3 regions of the Mesorhizobium sp. Arg314 genome follow, and region 1 is predicted to be linked to each of the others. Evidence: predicted binding sites of a transcription regulator. Region 1 holds the regulator's gene; each other region holds the start of a gene.
The links. Region 1 encodes LexA, which represses DNA repair genes until DNA is damaged. Its sites were predicted from a motif close to TGTTCNNNNTGTGTTCNG; they were not measured.
Positions count from the first base shown of each region.

Region 1 (9,722 bases):
GAAGGCCGGGGCCGCCGAGCCGCCGCGCGGTTTTTTGGCGGCGCTTGAGGCGAAGGGCAGATCGGGGAGCTTCGGCCTGATCGCCGAAATCAAGAAGGCGAGCCCTTCCAAGGGTTTGATCCGTGCCGATTTCGACCCGCCGTCATTGGCGCGAGCCTATGAGAAAGGTGGCGCCGCCTGCCTTTCGGTGCTTACAGACGCACCGTCTTTCCACGGCGCCCCGGAATTTCTCACCAATGCGCGCAAGGCGGTTTCCTTGCCCGCGTTGCGTAAGGATTTCCTGTTCGACCCATACCAGGTCTACGAAGCACGAGCCTGGGGCGCAGACGCCATTCTGATCATCATGGCAAGCGTGGATGATGCCCTGGCGAGCGAATTGGAAGCTATCGCCTTCGAACTCGGAATGGACGCGCTGATCGAAGTGCACGACGAGGCCGAGACGGAGCGCGCGCTAAAACTGTCGTCGCAGCTGATCGGCATCAACAACCGCAATCTGCGGACGTTCCAGACCAGTCTTGAGACTTCCGAGCGGTTGGCGCCGATAGTGCCGGGCGGCTACCTGCTGGTCAGCGAGAGCGGCATCTTCACCCACGAAGATTGCCTCAGGATGCAGAGGACCGGCATCAGCACCTTCCTCGTCGGCGAGAGCTTGATGCGACAGGCCGACGTGGCCGCAGCGACGAAGTTGCTGCTCACGGGCGAGGCAGCGGCCGAGGCCGTTTGACGATGCCCGCCCTCACCCATCTCGGCACCAAGGGCGAAGCCAACATGGTCGACGTCGGCGACAAGGCCGAGACGACCCGCACGGCGATCGCCGAAGGCTTTGTCTCGATGCGGCCCGAAACGCTGGCGATGATTCTCGCCGGCGACGCCAAGAAGGGCGACGTGTTGGGCACCGCCCGCATTGCCGGGATCATGGCCGCGAAGAAGACGCACGATCTGATCCCGCTTTGTCATCCGCTGCTTCTCACCAAGGTCGCCGTCGAGATCGAGCCGGACCGCACGCTGCCCGGCCTCAAGGTCACGGCGCTCGCCCGCGTCACCGGCAAGACAGGCGTGGAGATGGAGGCGCTGACCGCCGCCTCGGTCGCCTGCCTCACCATCTACGACATGGCCAAGGCAGTGGACCGCGGCATGGTGATTTCCGGCATCCGGCTGGTCGAGAAGACCGGCGGCAAGTCGGGCAACTACAAGGCGGCCCCCTGATGGCGCTGGTCCCGGTCGCCGAAGCGCTCGAACGCCTGCTCGACGGCGCGGCGCCATTGCCGGGCGAAAGCATTCCGCTGGCGGAAGCGGCCGGACGGGTCCTGGCGGAGCCGGTGGTGGCGCTGCGCACGCAGCCGCCTTTCAACGCCTCCGCGATGGATGGCTATGCCGCGCGTTCCACCGATGTTGCTTCGGTGCCGGCGCAGCTCGAGGTGATAGGCACGGCGCCTGCCGGGCGCGGCTTCCCCGGAACCGTCGGGAAAGGCCAGGCTGTTCGGATATTTACCGGCGCGCCGCTGCCTGAAGGCGCCGACACCATCGTCATCCAGGAAAACGTCCGTGACCTTGGCGACAGCAAGATCGAGGTGATGGCGCCGACCGCGCAAGGACGCAATATCCGCCGCCGCGGGCTCGACTTCGGCCAGGGCGATGTGCTGCTCGAAAAGGGTCGCGCGCTCGATGCGGCAGCGCTTTCGCTGGCGGCGTCGGCCAACCACCCGAGCCTGAGCGTCGTGCGTCGGCCGCTGGTCGCGATCATCGCGACAGGCGACGAATTGCTGCCGCCTGGCAGCACGCTCGGCCCCGACCAGATCATTTCGTCCAATGCCTATGGCGTTGCCGCCGCCGCACAGTCGGTCGGCGCGCGCGCCCTCGATCTCGGCATCGCCGCCGACCGCCAGGAGGCGATCGCCGCGCTGGTCAGGAAAGCGGTCGAGGCGAGCGCCGACGTCATCGTCACGCTCGGCGGCGCCTCGGTCGGCGATCACGACCTGATCCATGACGTGCTCACTAGCGAAGGCATGAAGCTCGACTTCTGGAAGATCGCCATGCGCCCCGGCAAACCGCTGATGTTCGGCCGGCTTGGCAATGTCCGCTGCGTCGGCCTGCCCGGCAATCCGGTGGCGAGCATCGTCTGCTCGCAATTGTTCCTGAAGCCGCTCCTTGCCCGGCTCGGCGGCCGTGATCACGGGCAGGACGTGCGAACCGCCAGGCTGGGCGCCGCGATGCAGGCCAACGATCTCAGGCAGGACTATGTTCGCGCCGTGGTGCGCAATGATGCCGGCACACTGGTCGCAACCCCGTTCGGCATCCAGGACTCCTCGATGCTGCGGATGCTCGCCGACGCCAACGGCCTGATCGTGCGCGAGCCCTTCGCGCCAGCTGCCGACGCCGGCGGCGAATGCAACGTGCTGATGCTGCGCTAAACAGACTTCGACGAAGCCGATCGTTAATGCGCCGACGAAGTCGATCGCTCATACGTCGACGAAGTCGATCGTAATCCCTATTCGTCGACCAGCCTGCGGGTCAGAGGATGATCCGGATCGGCGAGACCATCGACAACGTTGAAATGATGCCGATCCGGCTCGACCACTGAACCGGTCGCAGCGCCGAGACCGGTCCAGATATTGGCCAGCAACGCGCTCTGGCGCAGGAATTCCGAACGCTCGCCGCCGCCGGCCCAACAGTTGATGCGCGCTCCCTGCCGAGGCCGCAGCAGCGCCGGGCTTTCGCTCAACGCTTCCCGCTCATCGATGTGCAGGGTCTCGTTCAGCGCGGTGAACATCAGCGGTCGCAGGTCGTGCAGGCCTGAAATCGAAATGACCTGGCGTATGCGCCGCGCCACATCGGATGCCAGCGGTGACGTCGTGGTCGCCATGCGACTGGCCAGATGTCCACCGGCAGAGTGCCCGGTCAGCATCAGCGGGCCATCGACCATCGCCGCCGCCTTGCCGATCGCGACCGAGACTTCACTGACGATGCCGCTGATCCTGATCTGAGGGCAAAGCGTGTAGGAGGGCATGGCGACGGCAAATCCGCGCCCGACCGCGCCTCCAGCCAGATGCGACCACGAGCTCCCGTCCGACTCCATCCAGTAGCCGCCGTGGATGAACACCACGAGCCCCCTTGGCGCTGCCAATGGGAGAAAGAGATCGAACCGGTTGCGCGGCGCCTTGCCATAGACGATGTCGAGCCTCGCCCTGCCCTCTGCCAGCAGCTTTTCGCGAAAAGCTTGAGCCGGGCCATCCCAGGCCGCCGGCCAACGGTCGCCGCCGGCGATGTTCGCGCCGTTGGCGTAGGCGTTGTCCCAATCCGCGATGCGATGTTCGACCACAAGCCCCCTCCAAGACGCGCCGGTTTCATTCAGCAATGGCCGGCTGCGGACAAGACGTCAATGCACCGACGCAAAACATTTTAGGCTTGAAACAAATTTGGGCTGATGCGATCCTCGCTAACGAACAGCCGACAATGGGAGGTCTGCTGAACTGCCCAAACCTGCATCCGCTCGCCCTCAGGTGGCGTCGCGCGGCAGGCGTGGCTGGGTGGCGGCAAACCTCCTCCGGGAGGCAGGGAGGATAGCGGCACCATGCTTGGACCTTCAGCGCATACCGACACGTTCACGCGCGATAACCTGCCGCCGCCGGAGCAATGGCCGGACTTCCTTCTGGACGGCTTCGACTATCCCGAAAGCCTCAACGCCGGCGTCGAACTGACCGACAGGCTGGTCGACAAGGGTTTTGGCGATCGCACCGCGCTGATCGGCAACGGCCGTCGCCGCACTTACAAGGAATTGTCCGACTGGACGAACAGGCTGGCCCATGCCCTGGTCGAAAACTACGGAGTGAAGCCGGGCAACCGCGTGCTGATCCGCTCGGCGAACAACCCCGCCATGGTCGCCTGCTGGCTGGCCGCCACCAAGGTCGGCGCGGTTGTCGTCAACACCATGCCGATGCTGCGTGCCGGCGAGCTCGCCAAGATCGTCGACAAGGCGGAAATCGGCGTCGCGCTTTGCGACACAAGGCTGATGGACGAGATGACGGCCTGCGCCAAGGAGAGCGCGTTCCTCAAACAGGTCATCGGTTTCGACGGCACCGCCAACCATGATGCCGAGCTGGATCGCGCCGCTCTCGACAAGCCAGTCACCTTCAAGGCGGTCGACACCGGTCGTGACGATGTCGCGCTGCTCGGCTTCACGTCGGGCACGACCGGCGTGCCGAAAGCGACCATGCATTTCCATCGCGACCTATTGATCATCGCCGACGCCTACGCCCGCGAGATTCTCCAGGTGACGCCCGACGACATATTTGTCGGCTCGCCGCCACTGGCCTTCACCTTCGGCCTCGGCGGGCTCGCTATTTTTCCGCTGCGCTTCGGGGCTGCCGCGACGTTGCTGGAGCAGGCGACGCCGCCCAACATGATCGCCATCATCGAGACCTACAGGGCGACCATCTCCTTCACGGCGCCGACGGCCTACAGGGCCATGCTGAAGGCCATGGATGAAGGTGCCGACCTGTCGTCGCTGCGCGTTGCCGTTTCGGCCGGCGAGACATTGCCCGCCCCTGTCTTCGAAGAGTGGACCAGAAAGACCGGCAAGCCGATCCTGGACGGCATCGGGGCTACCGAGATGCTGCACATCTTCATCTCCAACCGCTTCGGCGACATGAAGCCGGCTTCGACCGGCAAGCCGGTGGGCGGCTACGAGGCGCGCATCGTCGACTACGAGATGCGCGAGTTGCCGCGCGGCGCGACAGGCAGGCTGGCGGTGCGCGGACCGACAGGCTGCCGCTACATGGCCGACGATCGCCAGAAGGACTATGTCCGTGGCGGCTGGAACCTGACGGGCGACACCTTCGTGCAGGACGAGGACGGCTTCTTCCATTTCGCCGCCCGCTCCGACGACATGATCGTCAGCGCCGGCTACAACATTGCCGGGCCGGAGGTGGAAGCCGCGTTGCTGTCGCATCCGGATGTCGCGGAATGCGCCGTCATCGGCGCCGAGGACGCCGAACGCGGCCAGATCGTGGAGGCGCATGTCGTGCTGGTGCCGGGCGCGGCGGCGGATGCGGCGACCGTCAAGCGCCTCCAGGACCACGTCAAGGCGACGATCGCACCTTACAAATACCCGCGGTCGGTCAAGTTCATCGCGGCCTTGCCCAAGACCCAGACCGGCAAGATCCAGCGCTTTCGCCTGCGCGCAGAAAAGACCCATTGAGCGGGCGATCCCGTTTCAGGTGACGGCCTCCTTGACGGCATAGCGTGCATCCTGCCAGGCGCCGGTGCGCAGGATGTCTTCCAGCACGTCGACGGCATCCCAGACATCCCGGTAGCCGACATAAAGCGGCGTGAACCCGAAACGAACGGTCGACGGCGCGCGGAAATCGCCGATCACGCCGCGCTCGATCAAGGCGCGCATCACCTGATAGCCATGCGGATGGGCGAACGAAACCTGGCTGCCGCGCTCGGCGCCGTTGCGCGGGCTTTCCAGCTCAAGACCGAAGGCGCCACATCTGACTTCGACAAGCCGGATGAACAGGTCCGTCAGCGCGATGCTTTTGCCGCGCACAGCCGTCATGTCGACTTCGTCCCAGAGATCCAGCGCTCCTTTCAGCGCCCGCATCGACAGCACCGGCTGCGTTCCGCACAGGAACCGCCGGATGCCCGTGCCGGCGGCATAGCCCTGCTCGAACGCGAACGGCCGGGCATGACCCCACCAGCCGCTGAGCGGCTGGCGAATGTCGCCATGGTGGCGGTTCGCGGCATAGATGAAGGCCGGCGCGCCCGGCCCGCCATTGAGATATTTGTAGGTGCAGCCGATGGCGAAATCGGCATTCGAGCCGTCGAGATCCACCGGCAGGGCGCCGGCCGTGTGGCACAGGTCCCAGACGATCAGCGCACCGGCGTCGTGGGCCTTGCGCGTCAGGGCCGCCATGTCGCGCAGTCGGCCGGACCTGTAGTTGACGTGGTTGACCAGGATGACCGCGACGCGATCGTCGACCAGCTCTTCGATCGCCGGGGCATCGACACCTTCGAGCCGCAGCACCGTGCCCGGCCGCGTCGAGGCCACCCCTTCCGCCATGTAGAGGTCGGTCGGAAAGCTGTCGCCTTCGGCAACGATCACCGAGCGCTCGGGCCGCGTTGCAAGTGCCGCGTGCAGGACCTTGTAGATGTTGATCGAGGTCGTGTCGCACACCACGCTCTGGCCCGGCGCGGCGCCGATCAGACGCCCGAGCCGGTCGCCCAGCCCGACAGGCATGTCGAACCAGCGGGCTGTGTTCCAGGCACGGATGAGATCCTGCGCCCATTCCTGCTTCGCGGCCGTCTCGACCTCGTTGAAGACGTTGACCGAAGCAGCGCCCAGCGAATTGCCGTCAAGGTATATGACGCCTTCCGGCAAGACGAAGCGACCGCGCATGGCGCGCAGCGGATCAGCGGCATCCATTGCCTCGATCTCGGCCAGATCAGGAATTCCCCTCATTGTGCTACCGCCTCCATTTCGACCCGGCGCCGCTCGCACTACATCGTCAGGCGGCCAAGCGGTTGTCTCACCACCGTCGGCGGCAGGGCAAGAACCTTTCGTCCTATGTTAGCTGGTCCATAGACGGCGAAAACTGTGAACCGGAAAACCGCCGAGGTTGGCATTTTGGGTTCGTTTCGTTCACGGTGCAGCACGCGCACCGAGGAGTCGGCGCGATCTCACCCGGCACTTTCGTGATGATGCCACCTCACGTTTCAGCTTAAGGACGAGCCGCAAAATCGAGCGGAATCAATGTCGCCGCCCGGCTAGCGGCGGCCAGGGCACCATCGGATGCAACATTGTTTCGGCGGCCTTAACAAATTCATTAAACTTTAAACGGTTGCGGAACACAACTGGAACAGATAGTGTTTGTTCTGGGTTTGTTTTTCTGATTCTGGTTTCAGAACCCGTGGGGGCCGCCAATGCTGACGCGCAAACAACATGAACTCCTGATGTTCATCCATGAACGCCTGAAGGAGAGCGGGATTCCTCCATCCTTCGACGAGATGAAGGAGGCGCTCGATCTTGCCTCGAAGTCCGGTATCCATCGGCTGATCACGGCGCTGGTAGAACGCGGCTTCATTCGCCGGCTGCCGAACCGGGCGCGCGCGCTGGAAGTCTTGCGGCTGCCCGACTCGATCGCGCCTGGCCTGAATGCCGCGAAGAAGTTTTCGCCAAGCGTCATCCAGGGCGGCCAGGGCAATCTCAGCCGCCAGGTCAAGCCGGCGACGTCCTCGCGAGCGCCGACGCCAAGCAATGATGACGACGCCGTTTCGGCGGTATCCATTCCGGTGATGGGCCGCATTGCCGCCGGTGTGCCGATCGACGCCATCCAGCACCAGACGCATTCGATCACGGTGCCGCCGGACATGATCACGGGCGGCGAGCACTATGCGCTGGAAGTCAAGGGCGACTCGATGATCGAGGCCGGCATCTTCGACGGCGACACCGTCATCATCCGCAATGCCAACACGGCAAGCCCGGGCGAGATCGTGGTGGCGCTGGTCGACGATGAGGAAGCGACGCTCAAGCGCTTCCGCCGCAAGGGCGCCTCGATCGCGCTCGAAGCCGCCAACCCGGCCTACGAGACCCGCATCTTTGGGCCGGACCGGGTCAAGGTCCAGGGCAAGCTGGTCGGCCTTATCCGCCGCTACTGAGCAATTTTCAGGAAAAGTGCGCAGCGGTTTTCCGTTCGGAATTGCGTTACGATCTACTGAGACGGTTGCGGGGGCTTGGCACCCATCCTCTCAGGCTTTTTATAAGGCGGCAGGCCCCTCGCCTCGCGAGCGTATTTCCGCTGCTCGTGCCAGGGCCGGTATGGCTTTTCGACCGCGTAGCGAATAGCGGGCCGCGCGGTGGCCGCTTGCCGATCGAAGAACACGGCGGCGCTGCCGTCGCGCGCCAGCTGGCGCTTGGTGACGACAAGCACGCGCGGATCGCGGCAGGGATTGTAGGCCGTGGCGTCGTTGATGACGATAAGGTCGGCAAAGCCGCAGGACGGCCGTGCGCTGTCGCGGTTTTCGGCGAGCGCGACGATCGCGCCGGAGGGATGCCGGCCGATGCAGAGGTCGCCGGTGCAGTAGAAGGGCGAGCCAGGCGGCAGGTCGACGGGATCGGCGATGTCGAGAGCGTCCTTGGCGAATGTCTCCGGCGGCACGATTTCCTCGGCTTTCAGCGCCCGTTTCCAATTGTCGGTGGTGAATTCGTTGGAACGGGCGCGGTTGATGGCAAGCTCGCCGCCGCCGATCGGCATTGCCACCAGATGCGCGTCTTCGGAGATGAGCACATCCGGCGTGCGGACATGCGGAATGGCCAGCAGGGCGGCGAGCGCGAAGGGGACGGCGACAAGCCTTAGCCAGGTGGTGGCCATGGTCGCTATGACCAGCGCGATCGTCGCCAGCAGCACCGACTGGATCGAGATCAACCCGACTGCGTCGACCGGCGAGCGCTCGGAAATCCATGCCGAAATGGCGATCATCGCCGTCAGGCCCTTGCCCATCACATAGAGAAAAGGACCGTCGAAGCCGAAGGGCATGGCCAGCGCGCTCAACACGGCGAACGGCATGACGATCAGCGAGACGATCGGCATGACGGCCAGATTGGCCAGCAGGCTGAGCGGCGACACCCGCTGGAAGTGCCAGATCGCGAACAGCAATGTTGCGCTGCCCGCGATGAGCGACGTCATCGCGGCGCCACCCACTCCAACCGCCAGTTTTCGCGATACGAAGCCGAGGAACGAGCGTTTTGCCGGCGGCGCGGTCGCTTTACCGGCGCGATAATCGGCAAAGCCGGCGTAAGCGCCGACCAGGGCGGCGGTGGCGGCAAAGGACATCTGGAAGCTTGGGCCCACCACTTCGTGCGGCGAGACCAGGATGACGGCGATGGCCGAGATCGCCAGGTTGCGCATCGTCAGCGCCGCGCGGTCGAAGAGCACGGCGACAAGCATGACGGCCAGCATGATGAAGCTTCGCTCGGCCGCCACCACGATGCCGGAGATCACGAGGTAGGCGGCGATCGAGACCAGCGCGATGCCCGCGGCATATTTCTTCACCGGTCGGCGCGACGAGAAGTCCGGAAACAGCGCGAAGGCGCTGCGCAGCAGGACCATGATCGTGCCGGCGACCAGCGCCATGTGCAGGCCGGAGATCGAGATGATGTGGTAGATGCCGGTCCGTCGCATCGACTCGTTGATTGGCTCCGGAATCCCGGCGCGCACGCCGACGATCAGGGCCGCTGCAATCTCGCCTTCGGGACCACCGATGCTGCTCCTGATGTGATCGGCAATCCCCTCCCGCGCGTTTTCTATGGCCGATGCAATGCGTGCGCCGAATGGTGCCCCCATTGGCGCAGTCGGAGCCGGCGCAATCGGCTTTGGGTCGCCCAGGAAAAAGCCGCTGCCGCCGATGCCGGCAAAATAGCTGTCGAAGGAAAAGTCGTAGCTGTCCGGCCGAACCGGGCCCGTCGGCGGTAGCAGCTTGGCATAGCCGGTCAGCATCGACCCGGCCGTCATGTCGGGCGGGATCCTGCGCGCCGAAAGCCTGACGCGGTCCGGTGCGTAACGCAGTGTCGGATGCTCCGTGGACATGAGATCGATGGTCAGCCGCACGCGGCCATTGGCCATTGCTTCGGCGGTGACGAGGCGGCCGGTCAGCCGCGTCTGGATTTCGGACCCCAGCATCGGCGTCGCCATCCGCCAGGTCTCGACCTTGGCCGCAAGAAAGCC
Region 1 is NZ_JBSKBP010000002.1:290,557-300,278, reverse strand. Features, by position in the region: gene trpC (indole-3-glycerol phosphate synthase TrpC) at 1-724, shown strand, start outside; gene moaC (cyclic pyranopterin monophosphate synthase MoaC) at 727-1,206, shown strand; gene ACWGS9_RS03550 (molybdopterin molybdotransferase MoeA) at 1,206-2,411, shown strand; gene ACWGS9_RS03545 (alpha/beta hydrolase) at 2,489-3,319, opposite strand; gene ACWGS9_RS03540 (AMP-binding protein) at 3,572-5,197, shown strand; gene kynU (kynureninase) at 5,213-6,460, opposite strand; gene lexA (transcriptional repressor LexA) at 6,922-7,656, shown strand; gene ACWGS9_RS03525 (ComEC/Rec2 family competence protein) at 7,710-9,722, opposite strand, start outside.

Region 2 (9,722 bases), on a different contig from region 1:
GGTCTTGAACCCGTGGCGGGCCGCGGTGGACTTCTTCTGCGGGGTGATCGTTGCCATTACGCCCTGAACTCCTTGGTTGTAGCGCCGGCATGGCGGCGCCGGCTGAACTCGTGTGACCGGCGATAGCCGATCATTAGCCGCACAACAGGCGAACCCACCGGAAAAAGCCGAGACCAGCAAAGCGCACGAATGCTGCTGCCTGTCCCAGATCGCTCTGGTTCGGGTTTGAGAAGCTCACCTTTCAGTGATTTGGGGCGTTAGCGCCATAAATCGACGTTGTGTCACCGGCATGTTTGGCTGATGTAACACAAAAAGTCGGAAGAATCAAGGTTTTGCTGCGTTCGCTGACGCCAAACGAGGCCGCTGCCTGTCAAGACAGTATTTGTATCGACCCCGTTACGCCGCGTCATGCCGGCGTTGGCAGCGCCCACATCAATCGCCTTCGCCGGGCTCCGCCGAGAAATATTTCTCGAACTTTCCGGTCTCGCCGTCGAAGGTCTTGGCGTCCGCCGGCGGCTCTTTCTTGGCGGTGATATTGGGCCATTTCTCGGCGTATTCGGAGTTGACCTGCAACCATTTGTCGAGGCCGCCCTCGGTGTCCGGCTTGATCGCGTCGGCCGGGCATTCGGGCTCGCACACGCCGCAGTCGATGCACTCGTCGGGATGGATGACGAGCATGTTCTCGCCCTCGTAGAAACAGTCGACCGGACAGACCTCTATGCAGTCCATGTATTTGCATTTGATGCAATTGTCGGTCACGACATAGGTCATTGCAGGCTCCGGAACGTCCCATTTTGTTGGGCTTTTTGGCTGAGGTAACGCCTTTGCCCGCCGCTTGCAAGGGCAGGGCTTGCTACCTAAGCCGGTGTGGCGGAATGGAGTTCCCACCTTGGAGCGGCTCAGCAATTCATAAAATCGCCGGCCTCCTCATCTTTACGCAATTCCGGACTGAAGGCTACGGCGAAGTCGCCGAACCTAACCGCTGCGCACTTTTCCTGGAATTGCACTGGCCGCGCCGGGATCCGGCTATGTCTCAGTCGTCGCCAAGCAGCCTGTCGGTCTGCCGGCGCTCGCGTTTGGTCGGGCGGCCGCTGCCGGCCTCGCGCAAGGCCGGAATGGCATCCGGGACAGCCTCGCCTTTGGGTGTCGGTGCCGGCGACATGTCCTCGTAAAGCAGGCGCGCCTCGTCGGCCGGGCCGCGCCGCGTGCCGCAATTCAGCACTTTCCAGACCAGGATACGGCCCTCGAGCGTGATGGTCAGCACGTCGCCGGGCTTCACCAAATCCGAGGCCTGCGCTGCTTTGTCGCGATTGATGCGGACGCGTCCAGCGACGACGACTTTTGCCGCCAGGGACCGCGACTTCAGCGCGCGCGAGAAGAACAGCCATTTGTCGATGCGTTGGCGGCCTTCTCCAACCATCGGGCTAGCTTTGTTGGAGCATGATCTTATTCGAAAACCGGTTCCCACTTTTCGGGATCATGCTCTAGCCTATTTCTTCAGCTGGTCGCGCAAGGCGGCGAGCTTGGCGAAGGGCGAATCCGGATCGAAGCGCTGCGGGCGTTCTTCGCGCGGCTTGCCCTGGAAGGCCGGCTTGCCGCCCGGAGCGTTGCCGTTGCCGTCCTGCCTGTTGCCCTTCCAGTCGGACCGGCCCTCGCGGCGGCCCCCCTCGTGGCGATCCGGGCGTTCACCTTGCGGCCTGCCCTCGCGCCGTTCACCGCCCTCGCGCCGGTCGCCCGTCTCCGGCCTCGGCTTGAACTTCGAGCGGTCGAAGCGCGGCTTGCCGGCGCCGTCGCGCTGCTCGCGGCGGCCTTCATTGGCCGGGCGATCGCCGGGCGGGCTGGTTGCGGCACCCGGCTGGCCGTCGCGTGAGGGCTGGCCACCGCGCGGGCGACTGTCACGACGGTTGTCGTGGCGGTGGCGCGGACGCTGATGGTCGAAACGCGCCTGGCGCCACAGGAGGACCGGTTTAGGTTCCTCCGGTTCGGCTGCGGACGCGTCGGCTTCACCCTCCCCCTCGTGGGGAGGGTCGGCGCGCAGCGCCGCGGCGGGGGGCGCGCCACCGGTATCGGTGTTCTGTGCATCGTCGGCGCCGTCACCCTCACCCGCCTCGCTTCGCGCCGCGACCCCCCCCGTCGAGGGGGAGATGGGCACTTCGGCGGGTTCGGCCGACTCAAGCACCGCAGTATCCTCTGCAGGGTGGGCTACTTCCGCGGCCTCGGCCGGAGCTTCGGCGGCGGTCTCTACAGCGGCAGCCGGCTCCGAACCCTCGACAGGTGCCACTGCGAACGCGTCCGTTGCCGCAGCTTCCGCCGCCTGCGCGGCGCGGGCTGCCTCTTCTGCCGCGAGCTTCGCTGCGGCCGCTTCGCGGGCAGCGTTGTCCTGCGCTTCGAGTTTCGCCTTCACTTCGGCGGCCGGCTTTGCCTCGGAGCGGTAGCCGAGGCCTTTCAGGATCTCTTCCATGTCGTCGGCGGTGGCGCCGAGGATCGACATCATCGGCGGCGTCACCATGAAGGCGTGGCCGTCATAGGCGCCGTCAGGGCGCTGGCCGAGGCCGGGCTTCCAGTTGGTCGCCGGGCGGATGAGGTCGGCAAGCCGCTCGAGGATATCGATGCGCACGGCGCGGCGGCCGAGATTGCGATAGCCGGCGAGCTTGTAGAAGGTCTTGTCGAAGGCCGGGTCGATGACCACCGAGGTGCGGCCGGAGGCCAGCGCGTGCACCACATCGCCGAAGCCCGGCTTGTCCTTGCCGTCGTTCTTCAACGCCCAGAGCAGCGTCACCAGGCCGGCCGGCGCCGGCTTGATGAGCGCCGGCACGAAGACATGGTAGGCGCCGAAGCGCACGCCGAGGCGGCGCAGTGCTGCGCGGCCTTCCTGGTCGAGCGACTTCATCTCCTCCGCGATGTCGCGGCGATTGATCAGGCCGAAATGCTCGACCAGCTGGAAGGCGATGCCGCGCGCGATGCCGGTGAGCTGGTCGGCATTCTTCAAATCGACCAGCGGCTTCAACAGTGACTCGATCTGGAAATTGACGAAACGCTCGGCGCGCGCCGCGACCTTGTCGCGGCCAGGGCCAGTCAGCTGCTCGTCGGCAAGCAGGACCAGACGCGGCTTCAGCGCCTCGTCGCCGGCCACCAGCGTGCCGATCGGCGCGCCGATCCAGCGCAAGACGCCGTCGGAGCCCAAAGCCAGATCGCCGTTGGCGCACGCGGCAAAACGTTCGGCGCGCGCCTCGAACTCGGCCGCAAGCGCCTTCTGGGCGGCGGTGCGCACCGCCTTGGCGTCCTCGCCGCCGGCGCTTTGGTCGGCGGTGAAGCGGAAACCCTGCAACTCGCCGACATGATGGCCTTCGACGAGGACGGTTCCGGTTGGGCTGATTTCGGCTTCAGGCATGGTATTTTCTCTAAGGCGCCGCATGAGGACGGAAGTCCTGCGGTCTACAAAGCGTTTCGTCAACCGCTCATGCAGCGCATCCGACAATCTGTCTTCGATTTCGCGCGTCTTTTCCTGCCAGTGTAGCTGATCGGCCAGCCAGCCAGGGCGATTGGAGACGAAAGTCCAGGTGCGGATCTGCGCGATCCGGTGCGAGAGCGTGTCGATATCGCCCTCCGTCGTGTCGGCGCGCCGCACCTGCTCGGCCATGTAATTCTCATCGACATGGCCATGGCGGGCAAGGTCCGTATAGATCGAGGCGATAAGGTCGGCATGCTGGGCCGGCGCGATCTTGCGGTAGTCCGGCAGGGCGCAGGCTTCCCAGAGCAGCGCGACGCGCTCCTTGCCGGAGGCGAGGGCGCGGATATCGCCGTCGCGCGACAGATGCTCCAGCGCCTGCGCGTCGACAGCCGGCAGCGCTCGGGTCAGCCCTTCGACCGGCGCATTGGTCTCGATCGAGCGCTTGAGCGCATCGAGGCTGGAAAAGTCGAAACCGGCGGTGCGCCACTGCAGCACCTTCACCGGGTCGAAGTCGTGCGCCTCGATCTTCCTGACCAGATCCTCGTCGAACGGATCGACCTGGCCGGTGACGCCGAATGTGCCGTCGCGCAGATGCCGGCCGGCGCGGCCGGCGATCTGGCCGAGCTCGGCCGCGGTCAGGTTGCGATACTGATAGCCATCGAACTTGCGGTTCTGGGCGAAGGCGACATGATCGAGGTCGAGGTTCAGCCCCATGCCGATGGCGTCGGTGGCGATGAGATAGTCGACGTCGCCGGACTGGAAAATCTCCACCTGCGCGTTGCGGGTGCGCGGCGAGAGCGCCCCGAGCACGACGGCGGCGCCGCCCTGCTGGCGGCGGATCAGTTCGGCGATGGCATAGACCTCGTCAGCCGAGAAGGCGACGATCGCCGTGCGCCGCGGCAGCCGGGTGAGCTTCTTCGAGCCGGCATAGGCGAGATGCGAAAGCCGCGGCCGCGTCACCACCGACACGCCCTTCAGCAGCTTCTGCAGAATGCCATGCATGGTGGCTGCGCCCAGAAGCAGCGTCTCCTGCCTGCCGCGCAGATGCAGGATGCGGTCGGTGAAGATGTGGCCGCGCTCGAGATCGCCGGCGAGCTGCACCTCGTCGATGGCGACGAAGGCGGCGTCGGTTTCGCGCGGCATCGCTTCGACGGTGCAGACCGAGTATTTCGCGCCGGCAGGCTGGATCTTCTCCTCGCCGGTGATCAGCGCCACCTTGTGGGCGCCCACCTTCTCGCAGACGCGGGCATAGACCTCACGGGCGAGCAGCCGCAGCGGCAGGCCGATGATGCCGGTCTCATGCGCGACCATGCGCTCGATGGCGAGATGGGTCTTGCCGGTGTTGGTGGGGCCTAGCACGGCCGTCACGTCGCGGCCCGAAAGGATCAGCGGCTGGGAGTGTTTCGGCTGGATATTCATCGGCTCGGAAATAAGTGTTTCTGCCGCTTTTGGTCGGGGGCGCGGCGGCGCCGCCGCGTGTGACAGCCGACACATAGGGATTTAGTACGCCAAGCGAAAGCGGAATGTTCCTTTGGGGACAAGCGAGGACAGCCGGGGACGGTCCAAATCGGCTGTTGTTAACGGCTGGAACGAGTCTGGAACGAATCAGCGACGAATCGCTGACTCGCTCTGATTCAGGTTTTGTTCACGGCTATATGTGGATTTTCTGACGATGAGTCTCACCAGATGCTGAATCGAGAAGTTGGCCCGATTCATGCTTGGTCCTCGATGGACCCGAGCCGTCGTTAACCTTTGCCGGTGAACAGTCGCGGTCGACTTGAGGGTGGTCCTCAAGATTATGAAATTGTTGATTTTTCTTAATCGCTTTTAACGAATTCGGTGATGTTTGCGCCGTCCGTCGTTAACTTTTCGGCCAAAGCCGGAACGAATCGGCGACGAATCAGCTTTCCGGGGATTTTCCCGGTTTGTTCACCCCTAGATGTGGTGTTACCCACAGCTTGCCCACCGAAAACTCACAGCTTGGGAAGCGGGTTGCGCACAGGCGCGGGCCCGGCCGTTAACTTTTGCGTGCCGAATTGAGGCAAGGTGTCACGCCGGCCTTTCCGGCGGGCGAGCAAGGCGGCCCGGATGTCAGGGCCGCCCAGGGCAAGATCCTTGAAAGTTGCAGACCTTTAGGGGGAGATCACGCTTCAAAATAAGATTTAGAGCGGGATGGCGATCCAAAGAAATGCCGTCCCGCTCTGAATGACAATCGGGTATCAGGCGAAGTACTGGCCGCCATTGGCTGACATGGTCGAGCCGGTGATGAAGCCGGCCTCGTCGGAAGCAAGGAAGACGACGCAGCGCGCGATCTCTTCCGGTTCGCCGAGCCGGCCGACCGGGATCTGCGGGATGATGCGTTCGTTGAGCACCTTCTCGTCGATCGCCTTGACCATTTCGGTCGCGATATAGCCGGGGCAGATGACGTTGACGGTGATGCCCGCGCGAGCCCCTTCTTGAGCAAGAGCCTTACTGAAGCCGATGTCGCCGGCCTTGGCGGCGGAGTAGTTGACCTGGCCGGCCTGGCCCTTCTGGCCGTTGATCGAGGAAATCGTGATGACGCGGCCGAACTTGCGGTCGCGCATGCCGCTCCACAGAGGATGCGTCATGTTGAAGACGCCGGAGAGGTTGGTGTCGATCACTTCCTTCCACTGCGCGGGCGTCATCTTGTGGAACATGGCGTCGCGGGTAATGCCGGCATTGTTGACCAGCACCCCGACCGGACCGAGATCGGCCTCGACCTGCCTGATGCCGGCGGCGCAGGCATCGTAGTCGGCGACGGACCATTTGTAGACCGGGATACCGGTCTCGGCCTTGAATTTCGCGGCCGCCTCGTCATTGCCGGCATAGTTCGCGGCGACCGAATAGCCGGCGTTCTTCAATGCGACCGATATCGCCGCGCCAATGCCGCGCGATCCACCTGTGACGATTGCTACTTTGGACATGTGCTCCTCCCTGTTGGTGGAGGAGCGAATAGGAGTAGCGAATAGCGAGTAGGGATCTATGTCCCGTCGCGCCGACGCCATTTTTCCCTATTCGCTACTCCCAGTTCGCTATTGGCTCAGTTCAGCGCTTCGACGCACAGGGCGATGCCCATGCCGCCGCCGATGCAAAGTGTGGCAAGGCCCCTCTTGGCGCCGCGGCGGCGCATCTCGAACACCAGCGTGTTGAAGACGCGGGCGCCGGAAGCGCCGATCGGATGGCCGATGGCGATGGCGCCGCCATTGACGTTGACGATCGAGGGATCCCAGCCCATGCCCTTGTTGACGGCGCAGGCCTGCGCGGCGAAGGCCTCGTTGGCCTCGACGAGGTCGAGATCCTTGACCGACCAGCCGGCCTTCTCCAGCGCCCGCTTCGAAGCGGGAATAGGTCCGGTGCCCATGATCGCCGGATCGACGCCGGCGGTCGCCCACGAAGCGATGCGCACCAGCGGAGCGATGCCGCGCCGGGCAGCCTCGGCCTCGGTCATCAGCAGCGCGCCGGCGGCGCCGTCATTGATGCCGGAAGCGTTGGCGGCGGTGACCGTACCGTCCTTGTCGAAAGCGGGCTTCAGCTTGGTCATGGCGTCAAGCGTCGCGCCATGACGGATGTATTCGTCCTGGTCGACGACGGTGTCGCCCTTCCTGCCTTTGATGGTGAAAGCGACGATCTCGTCCTTGAACTTGCCAGCCTTCTGCGCGGCTTCCGCCTTGTTCTGCGAAGCGAGCGCGAACTGGTCCTGGTCGTCGCGGGTGATCTGGAACTGGCGGGCGACGTTCTCGGCGGTGTTGCCCATGTGGTAGCCATTGAAGGCATCCCACAGGCCGTCCTTGATCATGGTGTCGATCATCTTGTAGTCGCCCATCTTGACGCCGGCGCGCAGATGCTCGGCATGCGGCGACATCGACATCGATTCCTGGCCGCCGGCGATGATCACCTTGGCGTCGCCGGTGGCGATCTGCTGCATGCCGAGCGCGATCGCGCGCAGGCCCGAGCCGCAAACCTGGTTGAGGCTCCAGGCGGTGGTCTCCTTCGGCAGGCCGGCATTGATCGAGGCCTGGCGCGCCGGGTTCTGGCCCTGCGCGGCGGTCAGCACCTGGCCGAGGATGACCTCGTCGACTTCCGCCGCCTCGACGCTCGCCCGCGCGAGCAATTCCTTGATCACCACGGCGCCGAGCTCATGCGCCGGCGTGGCGGCGAAACTGCCGTTGAAGGAGCCGACCGCGGTGCGGGCGGCGCCGGCGACGACGATTGAATTGGAAGCGGCCATTTTCTTCTCCAGACTTCGAGGGGTCGTATTTTAGGCTATCGTTGAAAACTTTTCTTGCCCGTTCAAGGGGCCAAGTCAAACCGGAAATGGGCATGGCCGCAATGCGCGGCAAGCAGCGCGCGCGCCGGTTGCGGTAACATGACGTTGACCGCGTGGCGGATTTTGCCATGGCCATGCAGCATTAATTGATGCCGCAGTGCACAAACCACTTGGAATTGTGACGCTTTTGCGCATATCCTCGCCAAAGGGCACAATCGTTACCGGCCGCTTACCGCGAGCGCGCCGGTATCCTGGGGAGGATACGGATGGCCGCGAAAGACGACCCGATCGTCATCAAGAAATATGCCAACCGCCGGCTCTACAACACCGGCACAAGCACCTATGTGACGCTCGAGGACTTGGCCGAGATGGTCAAGAAGGGCGAGGAGTTCACGGTCCAGGACGCAAAGACCGGCGACGACATCACTCATCCGGTGCTGACGCAGATCATCTTCGAACTGGAGAACAAGGACGGGCAGAACATGCTGCCGATCCCGTTCCTGCGCCAGCTCATCGCCTTCTATGGCGATCAGATGCAGATGATCGTGCCGAGCTTCCTCGAACAATCGATGATCGCCTTTTCGAAGGAACAGGAGCGTTTCCGCGAGCAGATGAAGGGCGCCTTCGGCAAGTCGCCGATGGACATGATGAAGATGCCGACGCCGATGAAGGCGCTGGAAGAACAGACGCGCCGCAATGTCGAGATGTTCCAGAACGCCATGCGCATGTTCACGCCGTTCCCGTCCGCCGGCGGCAATTCCGCGGCCCCGGCCGAGCCGCCGAAGAAGGAAGAGAAATCCGACGATCTGCAGGAATTGAAGGCCCAGATCGCGGCCATGCAGCGCAAGCTCGACACGATGTCCTGACGGGTGTGCCGCCGCTTGGTGTTGAGATTGGCGGCAAGGCCTATCCCTTCGTCATCCTCGGGCTTGACCCGAGGATCCATGCCGTGACGCCTGCTGAAGGGCACCACGGCGCAGAATTCTGAACCGTAACAACGCCTTAATGGAACGGCATGGATCCTAGGGTCTGCGCGCGTCGCTTCGCTCCTTGCTCCGCCCTAGGATGACGACGTGAGAGACGTTTCCGCTAATCGCAGTTGGCAGCCGCAGCCGTCATCCTCTCTCGTCAGGCCCATCGTAACGCGCGCGCGGCCTGATCAGCCTGTTGCTGGTCACCTGCTCGACGGCATGCGCCGTCCAGCCGACGCTGCGGCCGAGCGCGAACAGGCGGAACGGTGCATCGGCGGGCAGGCGCAGGCTGCGCGTCATCGCGGCGAGAGCGAAATCGATGTTCGGATGTAGCCCGGTCGCGGCAAGAACCGCCTTGCGCAGTCGCAACAGCCCGTCATCGATTCCGAAACCGGCGAAAAGGCCCTCGGCGCGCGGGTCGCCTTCCGGATAGAGCGGATGGCCGAAGCCTGGCAGCGGTCGATCGTGAGCGAGCCAGCGGGCGATCGCCTCATCGGGACCCAGCCGCTCCGCATCCTCGACAAGCGCGATCGCCGCCGCACCGGCTCCACCGTGACGCGGGCCGGTAAGCGTCGCCAGGCCGGCGAGCAGGCAGGCCGCGATCGGCGCGCCGGTGGAGGCCGCGACGCGGGCGGCAAAGGTGGAGGCGTTCAGTTCGTGATCGGCAAGCAGCACCAGCGCCTTGCGGATGAGATCGGCGCCGGCGGCCTCCGCCGACCAGCCCTGCGCCAGCCTTGCATGCACGGGTTCGGAGCCCGGCGTCGCGCCAAGCGCCGTGGCCAGCGCGCTGGTGGCGGCGGCGCCGTCGTGCTGCAGCATGGCCGGCCTACGGCCGAGTGAGGGCCAGCCTTCGGCCGCGAGCGCGGAGAGCCTGGCGAATGCCGTTGGAGTGCCGCTTTGCCGAGCGGCTGAAGGGGTCAGCGAAGCGAACGACGCCGGGGACTCCGAGCCCCACAACAGGGCAGCCGTTTCCTCAAGTGTCGCCGCCGCCGAGAACGCCACCGCATCCTTG
Region 2 is NZ_JBSKBP010000016.1:11,546-21,267, reverse strand. Features, by position in the region: gene ACWGS9_RS18580 (CarD family transcriptional regulator) at 1-57, opposite strand, end outside; gene fdxA (ferredoxin FdxA) at 433-771, opposite strand; gene ACWGS9_RS18570 (RNA-binding S4 domain-containing protein) at 1,034-1,420, opposite strand; gene ACWGS9_RS18565 (helicase-related protein) at 1,490-4,870, opposite strand; gene phbB (acetoacetyl-CoA reductase) at 5,671-6,396, opposite strand; gene ACWGS9_RS18555 (acetyl-CoA C-acetyltransferase) at 6,513-7,700, opposite strand; gene phaR (polyhydroxyalkanoate synthesis repressor PhaR) at 8,006-8,605, shown strand; gene ACWGS9_RS18545 (citrate synthase) at 8,855-9,722, opposite strand, start outside.
Region 2: ACWGS9_RS18565 (helicase-related protein) is a predicted target of LexA. The motif match lies at 5,037-5,054, and genes of this name have one in related genera.

Region 3 (9,722 bases), on a different contig from region 1:
CCGGCCTTCAGCGTCGGCACCGAGCATGTCGACCCTGAGATCGCCGTCGTCGCCGGGCCGCAGCTCGTCGTTCCGGTGATGAACGCGCGCTATGCGCTCAACGCCGCCAATGCGCGCTGGGGCTCGCTCTACGACGCGCTCTACGGCACCGACGCCATTCCCGAGACCGGCGGCGCCGAGAAGGGCAAGGGCTTTAATCCCGCGCGCGGCGCCAAGGTGATTGCCTGGGCCAGGGATTTCCTCGACCAATCGGTGCCGCTGACCACTGGCAAATGGGCCGGCGTCAACGGGTTGTCCGTCGCGAACGGCGCGCTGAAACTGGGTGAAGGCGCCGGCGCCACCACGCTTGCCGACCCAAAGCAGTTCGCCGGCTATCGCGGCGATGCCGAGAATCCCGAAGCCGTGCTCTTGGTCAAGAACGGCCTGCATATCGAGATCGTCATCGACCGCGCCAACCAGATCGGCAAGACCGATCCGGCCGGCATTGCCGACGTCATCCTGGAATCGGCTTTGACCACCATCCAGGACTGCGAGGATTCGGTCGCCGCTGTCGACGCCGAGGACAAGGTCGTCGTCTACCGCAACTGGCTCGGCCTGATGAAGGGCGATCTTTCCGAAGAGATCACCAAGGGCGGCAAGACCTTTGTCCGCAAGCTCAACCCGGACCGCCGCTACACGGCTCCCAATGGCGGCCAGCTGCTGCTGCCTGGACGTTCGCTGATGCTGGTCAGAAACGTCGGCCACCTGATGACCAATCCGGCGATAACCGATCGCGACGGCCACGAAGTGCCGGAAGGCATCATGGATGCGGCCATCACCGCGCTGATCGCGCTGCACGATGTCGGCGCCAGCGGCCGCCGCGCCAATTCCCGTGCCGGCTCGATGTATGTCGTGAAACCCAAGATGCATGGGCCCGACGAGGTCGCCTTCGCCGTCGAGATCTTCGATCGCGTGGAAGTGCTGCTCGGCATGGCGAAAAACACCATCAAGATGGGCATCATGGACGAGGAGCGGCGCACCACCGTCAACCTCAAGGAAGCGATCCGCGCGGCAAGAGCGCGCGTGGTGTTCATCAACACCGGCTTCCTCGACCGCACCGGCGACGAGATCCACACCTCGATGGAAGCCGGCCCGATGATCCGCAAGGGCGACATGAAGCAGGCCGCCTGGATTTCCGCCTATGAGGCCTGGAATGTCGATACGGGGCTGGAATGCGGGCTCGCCGGCCATGCCCAGATCGGCAAGGGCATGTGGGCGATGCCGGACCTGATGGCGGCGATGCTGGTTGAGAAGATCGCGCACCCCAGGGCCGGCGCCAACACCGCCTGGGTGCCGTCGCCGACGGCCGCGATCCTGCACGCCACGCATTATCACAAGGTCGACGTGCATGCCGTGCAGGCGGCGCTGAAGAGCCGGCCGAAGGCCAAGCTCGACGATATTTTGTCCGTGCCGGTGGCGGTGCGGCCGAACTGGACGCCGGACGAGATCCAACGTGAGCTCGATAATAACTCGCAAGGCATTCTGGGCTATGTCGTGCGCTGGATCGACCAGGGCGTCGGCTGCTCGAAAGTTCCCGATATCAACGATGTCGGCCTGATGGAGGACCGCGCCACGCTGCGCATCTCCTCGCAACACATCGCCAACTGGCTGCGCCACAAGGTCTGCTCGGAAATCCAGGTCCGGGATTCGCTGCAGCGCATGGCGGCGATCGTCGACCGCCAGAATGTCGGCGACCCGCTCTACCGCCCGATGGCGCCGGACTTCGACCATTCCATCGCCTTCCAGGCCGCCTGCGACCTTGTGTTCAAGGGGACGAGCCAGCCCAATGGCTATACGGAGCCGGTGCTGCATAAGCGGCGGCTGGAGCTGAAGGCGAAAGGGTGAACCGGCAGAGGATCGAAGGGCGCGGCGTCAGTCGCCGCGATCATTTTTCATCCGTCAGCGTTGCCCCTCATTGCCCTGCCGGGCATTTCTCCCCGTAAACGGGGCGAAAGAGGCTGGCCGCAACGCGCCGCCATTCCTGCCGCGCTGACAATTGGCGAAAGGAGCGGCGACAAGTCCCTTCTCCCCGTTCACGGGGAGAAGATGGCGGCAGCCAGATGAGGGGCGGCGCCGGCCTCTGCCTAATTGGCAAACAGCACCCCAACGCAGCATACTCAAGCGATCTCGGCTCTTTTGAAAAACCTCAGTTCAGCCCCAGCGTCCCCCGCAGCTTGGGCAAATCCACTGCCAGGGCCGTCACCGGGCCGTTTAGCGCCTTTCGGTCGGCGTCGGACAGCTTGTCGTAGGCCCATCCGCCGTTTTGTACTTCGCCAGGATCGTGTCGACGGTGGTGAAATTGTCGTTGACGGTCTTGATCAGCGCCGGGTGCTCCTTCGCGACCAGTGCCACGATCTTCTGGGCACCGTCGATATTGGCGTGGAATCCTACAGATCGGTGTGGCTCTAGCGGTCTTCCTCGCCGGAGATATTTGACGAGGCAACTTCCTCGAGCAGGCCGGCCGCGCCGTCGACCGCCGGCGGGACGGTGAGCCGGCGCCGATCACATAAACGAGATATCGAGGTGATCGCTGATCGGTCCGCAAGGCATTGACGATTTTGTATCTACCTATTAGTTGGTAGGCACAATTGGATGAAAGGTATCGTCATGTCTGCACAAATCGACCGTGCCCGGTCGTCGAATGCCTGGCTCAAATTCTATTACTATCTGCGGTTTGCGGTGTCAGCGGCCTGGGTTGCCCTGGCTTTCACCGTCGCAAGAAGCAGTCAACCGCTCGCTGCCGTCATGCTGGTGACCTACCCCGTGTGGGACGCGCTCGCCAACTATGTCGACGCGCAGCGTAGCGGCGGGCTCCGCCGCAACAAGTCGCAGATGTTGAACTTCGCCGTCAGCATCGTAACGGCGATTGCGGTCGCCATCGCGCTTGGCCGCAGCATGAATACGGTGCTCTCGGTCTATGGCGTCTGGGCCGTTGTCTCCGGCGCCTTTCAGCTTCTCACCGCCGTGCGTCGCTGGAAAACCAACGGTGCGCAATGGGCAATGATCCTGAGCGGCGCCCAGTCGGCGCTGGCCGGCCTGTTCTTCGTAAAGATGGCCGGCGGCACCGAGGCCATTGGCATCGCCAACGTTGCGCCCTATGCCGCTTTCGGCGCCTTCTACTTCCTGGTGTCCGCTGTGTGGCTTTCCGTGAGCGATATCCTTCGCAAGCCGCGACAGGTCGCGAGTTGAGGTTTCCTCCGCTGGAAGTTAGGCATGTCTATGAACAAGCCCTCGAACACTGCCGATGACATCCTGGCCGCCGCGCGAACCTTCATCGTCGCCGGCGGCTACAACGGTTTCAGCTACGCGGACATCGCCGAGGTGATCGGAATCCGCAAGGCCAGCATCCACCACCATTTCCCCAGCAAGGTCGACCTGGTGCAAACCCTGGTCAGCCGTTATCTCGAGCATGCCGTCACGGGCATGGCGGAACTCGAGCGCAATGTGCCTGAGCCGCCTGAGTTGCTTCGAACCTACGCCGGCTTCTGGGCCCAGTGCATTGAGGATGCGAGCAGGCCGTTCTGCGTCTGCGCCCTGCTCGCCAGCGAGCTTCCGGCTCTTCCGCCCGAAATTGCCGTGGAGGTCCGGGCGTATTTTCGGTTTCTCTCGGGGTGGCTGACCGGCGTCATCGAGCGCGGCGCCGAGCAAGGCACATTGACAATCTCCGCTGCGCCGCCCGTCGAGGCGGAGGCCTTCATGGCGACCGTGCACGGGGCCATGCTTTCCGCGCGAGCCTATGGCGATGCTTTGACCTTCGGCATGATCCTGGCGCCGACGCTGCAGAAGCTGATCCCCACGACCGATTGAAGAGGAAAAGCAAGCCCCGGGAGCCGATGGAGAAGCGGACCTGGGCCCCTTGCGATCCCTTGTGATTACGCCGCCTGCGCCATCCGCTCGGCACTCATCCGGTAAGAAATCGCCTCGGCGAGATGGATGCGGCCGACCGTCTCGCTGGCGTCGAGGTCGGCCAGCGTGCGCGCCACTTTGAGCACGCGGTGATAGGCCCGCGCCGAAAAGCCGAGTTTTTCGCTGGCATCCTTGAGCAGCGTCAGGCCGGCCGTGTCGGGCTTGGCGATCTCCTCGATGATCGAAGGCGGGCAATGGGCGTTGGTGGTGGTGCCGGCGCCCAGCTTTTCGAGCCGTTCGCGCTGCATGGCGCGCGCCCGCGCCACGCGCTGCGCTACCGAAGCACTTGTCTCGGCCTTGTCCGGCCGGATCAGGTCGCTTGCCGAGACCGCCGGCACTTCGATCCGAAGGTCGATGCGGTCGAGCAGCGGGCCGGAAATGCGCGCCTGGTAGTCGGTGCGGCAGCGGTCGCCGCGCAGGCAGCGATAGCCGGGCTCTCCCGACATGCCGCAGCGGCACGGATTCATCGCCGCCACCAGCTGGATGCGCGCCGGGTAGGTGACGCGATGGTTGGCGCGCGCGATCATGCAGTCGCCGGTCTCCAGCGGCTGGCGCAGCGCATCCAGCGTCTGCGGCGTGAACTCCGGCAACTCGTCGAGGAACAGAACCCCATGATGGGCGAGCGAGACCTCGCCCGGCCGCGCGCGTATGCCGCCGCCCACCATCGCCGCCATCGAGGCCGAATGATGCGGGGCGCGGAACGGCCGCCGGTCGGTCAGCTTGCCTTCGCCAAGCTCGCCTGCCACCGAAGCGATCATCGACACTTCGAGCAGCTCCTTCGGCGCCAGCGGCGGCAGGACCGAGGGCAGGCGCTGCGCCAGCATCGATTTGCCCGAACCCGGCGGCCCGACCATCAAGAGGTTGTGCCCGCCGGCAGCCGCCACTTCCAGCGCCCGCTTGGCGCTTTCCTGGCCCTTGATGTCGGCGAGGTCAGGCAGGTCGCGCCCCGCGAGCTGGATGCCGGCTTCGGGCCGCGACAGCACCTGGGTACCGCGAAAGTGGTTGGCGATCGCGATCAGGCTGCGTGGCGCCAAAATGTCGAAATCCTTGCCCGCCCAGGCCGCCTCCGGTCCGCAGGCGAAGGGACAGATCAGGCCCTTGCCTTCGGCGTTGGCGCCGATTGCCGCCGGCAGCGCGCCGGCCACGCCGGCGATGGTGCCGTCGAGCGACAATTCGCCCAGTACCACATAGCCTGCCAGCATGTCGCCAGGGATGGCGCCGAGGGCCGCCATCAGGCCGAGCGCGATCGGCAGGTCGTAATGGCTGCCTTCCTTGGGCAGATCCGCCGGCGCGAGGTTCACCGTCACCTTCTTCGACGGCATCGACAGGCCGGACGCATGCAGCGCCGCCTGCACGCGCTCGCGGCTTTCGGCCACCGCCTTGTCCGGCAGGCCGACGATCTGCATGCCGACCTTGCCCGGTCCGACCATCACCTGGACATCGACCGGCACTGCCTCGATGCCCTGGAAAGCGACCGTGCGAACCCGCGCCACCATTTTTCAAAGCCCCCGGATACCTGCCCTCCTGCCGGTCCTGCCACCAGGCGGCGAAGGGGTCAACGAAGACAACCACAGATTTTTGTTTACTGCAAGAACATTACGAGAACAGGCTTGTTATCAAGGCAATGACTTCGGCTCGGAAGTGCCATCGACGTCATGAGGCTGAAGTCGTCGAGGGGCTGTGCGCCCGCCCGGCGCAGGAACCGGTCACAATCCACTATCGGCTGCCGCTCGAAGCGCTTCTCTTAGCGGAACTCCAACGCAATCCTCACGCTCGACACGAAACTCGGAGCTTTTTCCAAGCGCTTGGCTGACGCGCCATTCTCTAAAGGTCTCGCGGAATCGACGGCAAGGCTCGTCGTGCCGTTCGCGGGGAAGATGACCGGCACGGCCTCCATGCCCTGGAAAGCCGCCGTGCGAACCCGCGCCACCATCTTGTCTCAAGCCCCCGGATACAGGCTCGCGGGCGGTCTTGCGATCAAGCCGCGAGCGAAGTCAGGCTGGACAACCACAGATTTTCGCTTGGGCAAGAACATTGCCGGGAACGTAGACAACTGCGCGTCCCGTTATGGCGCAGCAGTCGAACATTGCCGCGGCAACGGAACCTTCGAGAATATCTTATCCAAGCTTCGTAGGTGCGGCTTGGTAAATCGACGGCGATAGTAGTAAGTTGCCAGGGCGGACGACCAGTACTTCCTTCGCAGCCCTATGAGGCCAAGGATCATCTTTCGTCTACGGGCGGACTTCAAAACCATTGTTCCTGCAGGAATATTCAACCCCGACATGGTTCTGTAGAAATTGAAAACATCCGCAAAAGGCACGCGCTTGAAGCGCCAGGGCTTGGCCGCTCCCGCATAGTGGATCACCTTGGGAAGCCGCCGTTCGATTTGCACATACCGGTCTGAAAAGAAATTCCATTCCCTGTCCAGGAAAAGAACTCGTCCGCGCACCACCGTATTCAAGGCTGTCTGGTCGAGGTATCGCGAATGGTCGGTTTCCCGAACTTTTGCAAAGATCCTGTCCGTAATGCCTTCACTGCGCCAGGCGGCGAGGTTCATCGTCAGAACGCCGGAATTGATATACTCATTCCGGGACATTCCGACGTCATCGAGTTCCTCCTGCTCGACGAAGCCGTCAATCACGCCGGCGACCAAATTGTCGCCCAAGTCCGCTGACCAGAGGCCGCTGAGATCGGACACCACCAGCGTATCTGCATCCATGTAGATGGCCTTATCACAATCAGGCAATATCTCGGGAATGAGTATTCGGGCATATGCGGCAGTCGTCAGCAGCTTGCCTCTTGTCGGCAGATCGGAAATCCGCTTGCCGTCTGCTCGGACGAGCTGACAATCTATTCCATTTCGTTCACAAAAACGGCGAAGCTTTATCACGGTGGCAGGCTCTATTCCTGCGTCGATAACGAGGAACTTCGCCCCGCGATTATGAATCCAAGCAGAAAAGATGAATACGAAAAGCCCGGGCACAAAGTTATTGTCGCTTGCGGTAACAATTATCATGAAATTGCTTTTCCTGGAAAGCGGGAGGCTAGACCCTGCTATAGCGGATAGGTCGCGGGAGCGCTCACGGTCAAAGGCAGCACGTTGACAACTTGCTCCTCAAATAGCTCATCGCCAGATCTACTTCTTCCAGCACATTTGGCAGACTAGTCGTATGGGAGGCTTACTTCCTCTTCCCCTCGACGCAATCCCAGAACAAACCCGCAATATCCGCCCCGCCGAAACGCTGCACCTCGCGCACGCCGGTCGGCGAGGTGACGTTGATCTCGGTCATGTAATCGCCGATCACGTCGATGCCGACGAGGATGAAGCCGCGTTCCCTGAGCGCCGGTCCGATGCGGGCGCAGATCTCGCGCTCGCGCTCGGTCAGCTCCGTCTTCTCGGCGCGGCCGCCGACATGCATGTTGGAGCGCGAATCGTGCTCGGCCGGCACGCGGTTGATGGCGCCCACCGGCTCGCCGTCGATCAGGATGATGCGCTTGTCGCCCTTGCGCACGTCCTTGAGGTAGCGCTGCACGATATAGGGCTCGCGGAACAGCTGGCCGAACATTTCCAGCAGCGAGGCAAGGTTGCGGTCGGCCTCGTGCAGATGGAAGATGCCGGCGCCGCCATTGCCGTAGAGCGGCTTGACGATGATGTCGCCGAATTCCTTGCGGAAGGCGGCCACCTCCTGCGGGTCCTTGGTGATCAGCGTTTCCGGCATCAGGTCCGGGAATTCGGTGACGAAGATCTTTTCCGGGCTGTTGCGCACCCAGGCCGGGTCGTTGATCACCAGCGTTTTTGGATGGATGCGCTCCAGAATGTGCGTGGTGGTGATGTAGTTCATGTCGAAGGGCGGGTCTTGCCGGAGCAGCACCACGTCCATCTCGGAGAGGTCGGTGCGCACCTTCTCGCCCAGCGAATAGTGGTTGCCCTTCTCGTCGCGCACCTGCATCTCCTCGACGCGCGCGAACACCTTGCCGTCGCGCATCGACAGCCGGTCGGGCGTGTAGTGATAGAGCTTGTGGCCGCGCCGCTGCGCCTCCAGCGACAGCGCGAACGAGGTGTCGCCGGCGATCGACACGGTGGAGACATGGTCCATCTGGACAGCGATTTTCAGCGGCATTTTCGGCCTCCAGGGCGGTCGAGCAAACTCCAGGAAGCGCCGATATAGGGAAATCGGCGGCTTCTGCCAATCGGCCAGAGCTACAGCAATTCCAGGAAAAGTGTGAAACGGTTTTCCGTCCGGGATTGCGTCAGACAAACAGACAGAGCGGTTGCCGTTTGCATGAAACGGAAATCGCTCTACCGGTCGAAGACCAGGCGCGAATAGCCCAGGAAGGATAGCGCCATGGCGACGATCGAGGCAAAGGCGAGGGCAACGAGCGGCGGCAGCCCCGGCAGCGCGAACAGGGCGGCGCAGTAGACCAGATAATTGACGACGCTGGTGGCGATGCCGACGCCGCCGTAGCGCACGCCTTCCTGCGCGATGCCCCGGCTCGACGGCGAGAAGGTCAGATGGCGGTTTACCTGCCAGGTGACGCAGAGCGCGAAGCCGATCGACAGCACGCGCGCCGAGAGCGGGCCGAGCGGCGTCGCCGAAAGCAGCAGCCAGAGTGCCGCCGCGTCGGCGGCGAAGCCGATGCCGCCGGCAAGAGCGAAGCGGACAAGGCGGTCCACTATGCCGCCCGCGATGCCTTGCGCGGCTCGCTTTTCGGCGCGGCCTGCCCGGATCCCGGGCGCTCGGCGCGGCCGGAGGAAATCGACAGGTAGAAGATGCGCTTCTGCTCGGCCCGGCCGCGCGAAACCGAATCGAGGATCAACCCGGTCATCATGGAGAGCATGGCCAGAAGCAGCATGCCGATCGACAGCACCCAGGTCGGCATGCGCGGCACCAGCCCCGTCTCGGCGAACTCGACCAGTACCGGGATCATCAGGCCGATGCTGGCCGCCAGGAAGAACAGCGCGAACGTGCCGAAGAAGCGCAGCGGCTGCGTCTCCTTCATCAGCATGGCGAACATCCACAGGATCCTGGCGCCATCGCGGAAGGTCGACAGTTTCGACGACGAGCCTTCCGGGCGGCGGCCGTAATCGAGCGCCATCTCGCTCACCGGCAATTTCAACTGCGAGGCATGCACCGACATCTCGGTCTCGATCTCGAAGCCGCCGGAGACGGCGGGGAAGCTCTTGACGAAGCGGCGGGAAAAAACCCGGTAGCCCGAAAATATGTCGGTGAAGTCCGTGCCGAACAGGCTCTTGTAGAGGCGGTTGAAGATGCGGTTGCCGAAAGCGTGGCCGTTGCGGCCGGCATCGTCGGTCACGCCGCGCCTGGTGCCGACCACCATGTCGGAGCGCTCGGTCAGCAGCACGTTGATCAGCTGCGGCGCATCCTCCGGCGCATAGGTGCCGTCGCCGTCGGCCATCACATAGATGTCGGCATCGATGTCGGCGAACATGCGCCGCACCACATTGCCCTTGCCCTGGCGCGGCTCGCGCACGACGTTGGCGCCGGCGGCGCGGGCTTTCAGCGCCGTGAGGTCCTTGGAATTGTTGTCGTAGACATAGATCGCGGCCGACGGCAGGGTCTCGCGGAAACGCCGCACGACCTCGCCGATCGTCAGCTCTTCGTTGTAGCAAGGCAGGAGCACGGCGATAACCGGCTCGTGGCGGACTGCATGCGGCATGTCTGTCTCCGGGCGCCCGACCAGCCTCCGGCCGTGCTCATGCCGGCCCCGTCGAGCCGTTTTACTATTTATTGAAGCCGTTAAGGCTAGGTTTAAAC
Region 3 is NZ_JBSKBP010000004.1:170,328-180,049, reverse strand. Features, by position in the region: gene ACWGS9_RS06530 (malate synthase G) at 1-1,884, shown strand, start outside; gene ACWGS9_RS06525 (hypothetical protein) at 2,251-2,391, opposite strand; gene ACWGS9_RS06520 (DUF308 domain-containing protein) at 2,647-3,228, shown strand; gene ACWGS9_RS06515 (TetR/AcrR family transcriptional regulator) at 3,259-3,846, shown strand; gene ACWGS9_RS06510 (YifB family Mg chelatase-like AAA ATPase) at 3,912-5,441, opposite strand; gene ACWGS9_RS06505 (glycosyltransferase family 8 protein) at 6,011-6,961, opposite strand; gene gshB (glutathione synthase) at 7,125-8,066, opposite strand; gene ACWGS9_RS06495 (GtrA family protein) at 8,246-8,620, opposite strand; gene ACWGS9_RS06490 (glycosyltransferase) at 8,620-9,624, opposite strand.
Region 3: ACWGS9_RS06510 (YifB family Mg chelatase-like AAA ATPase) is a predicted target of LexA. The motif match lies at 5,535-5,552, and genes of this name have one in related genera.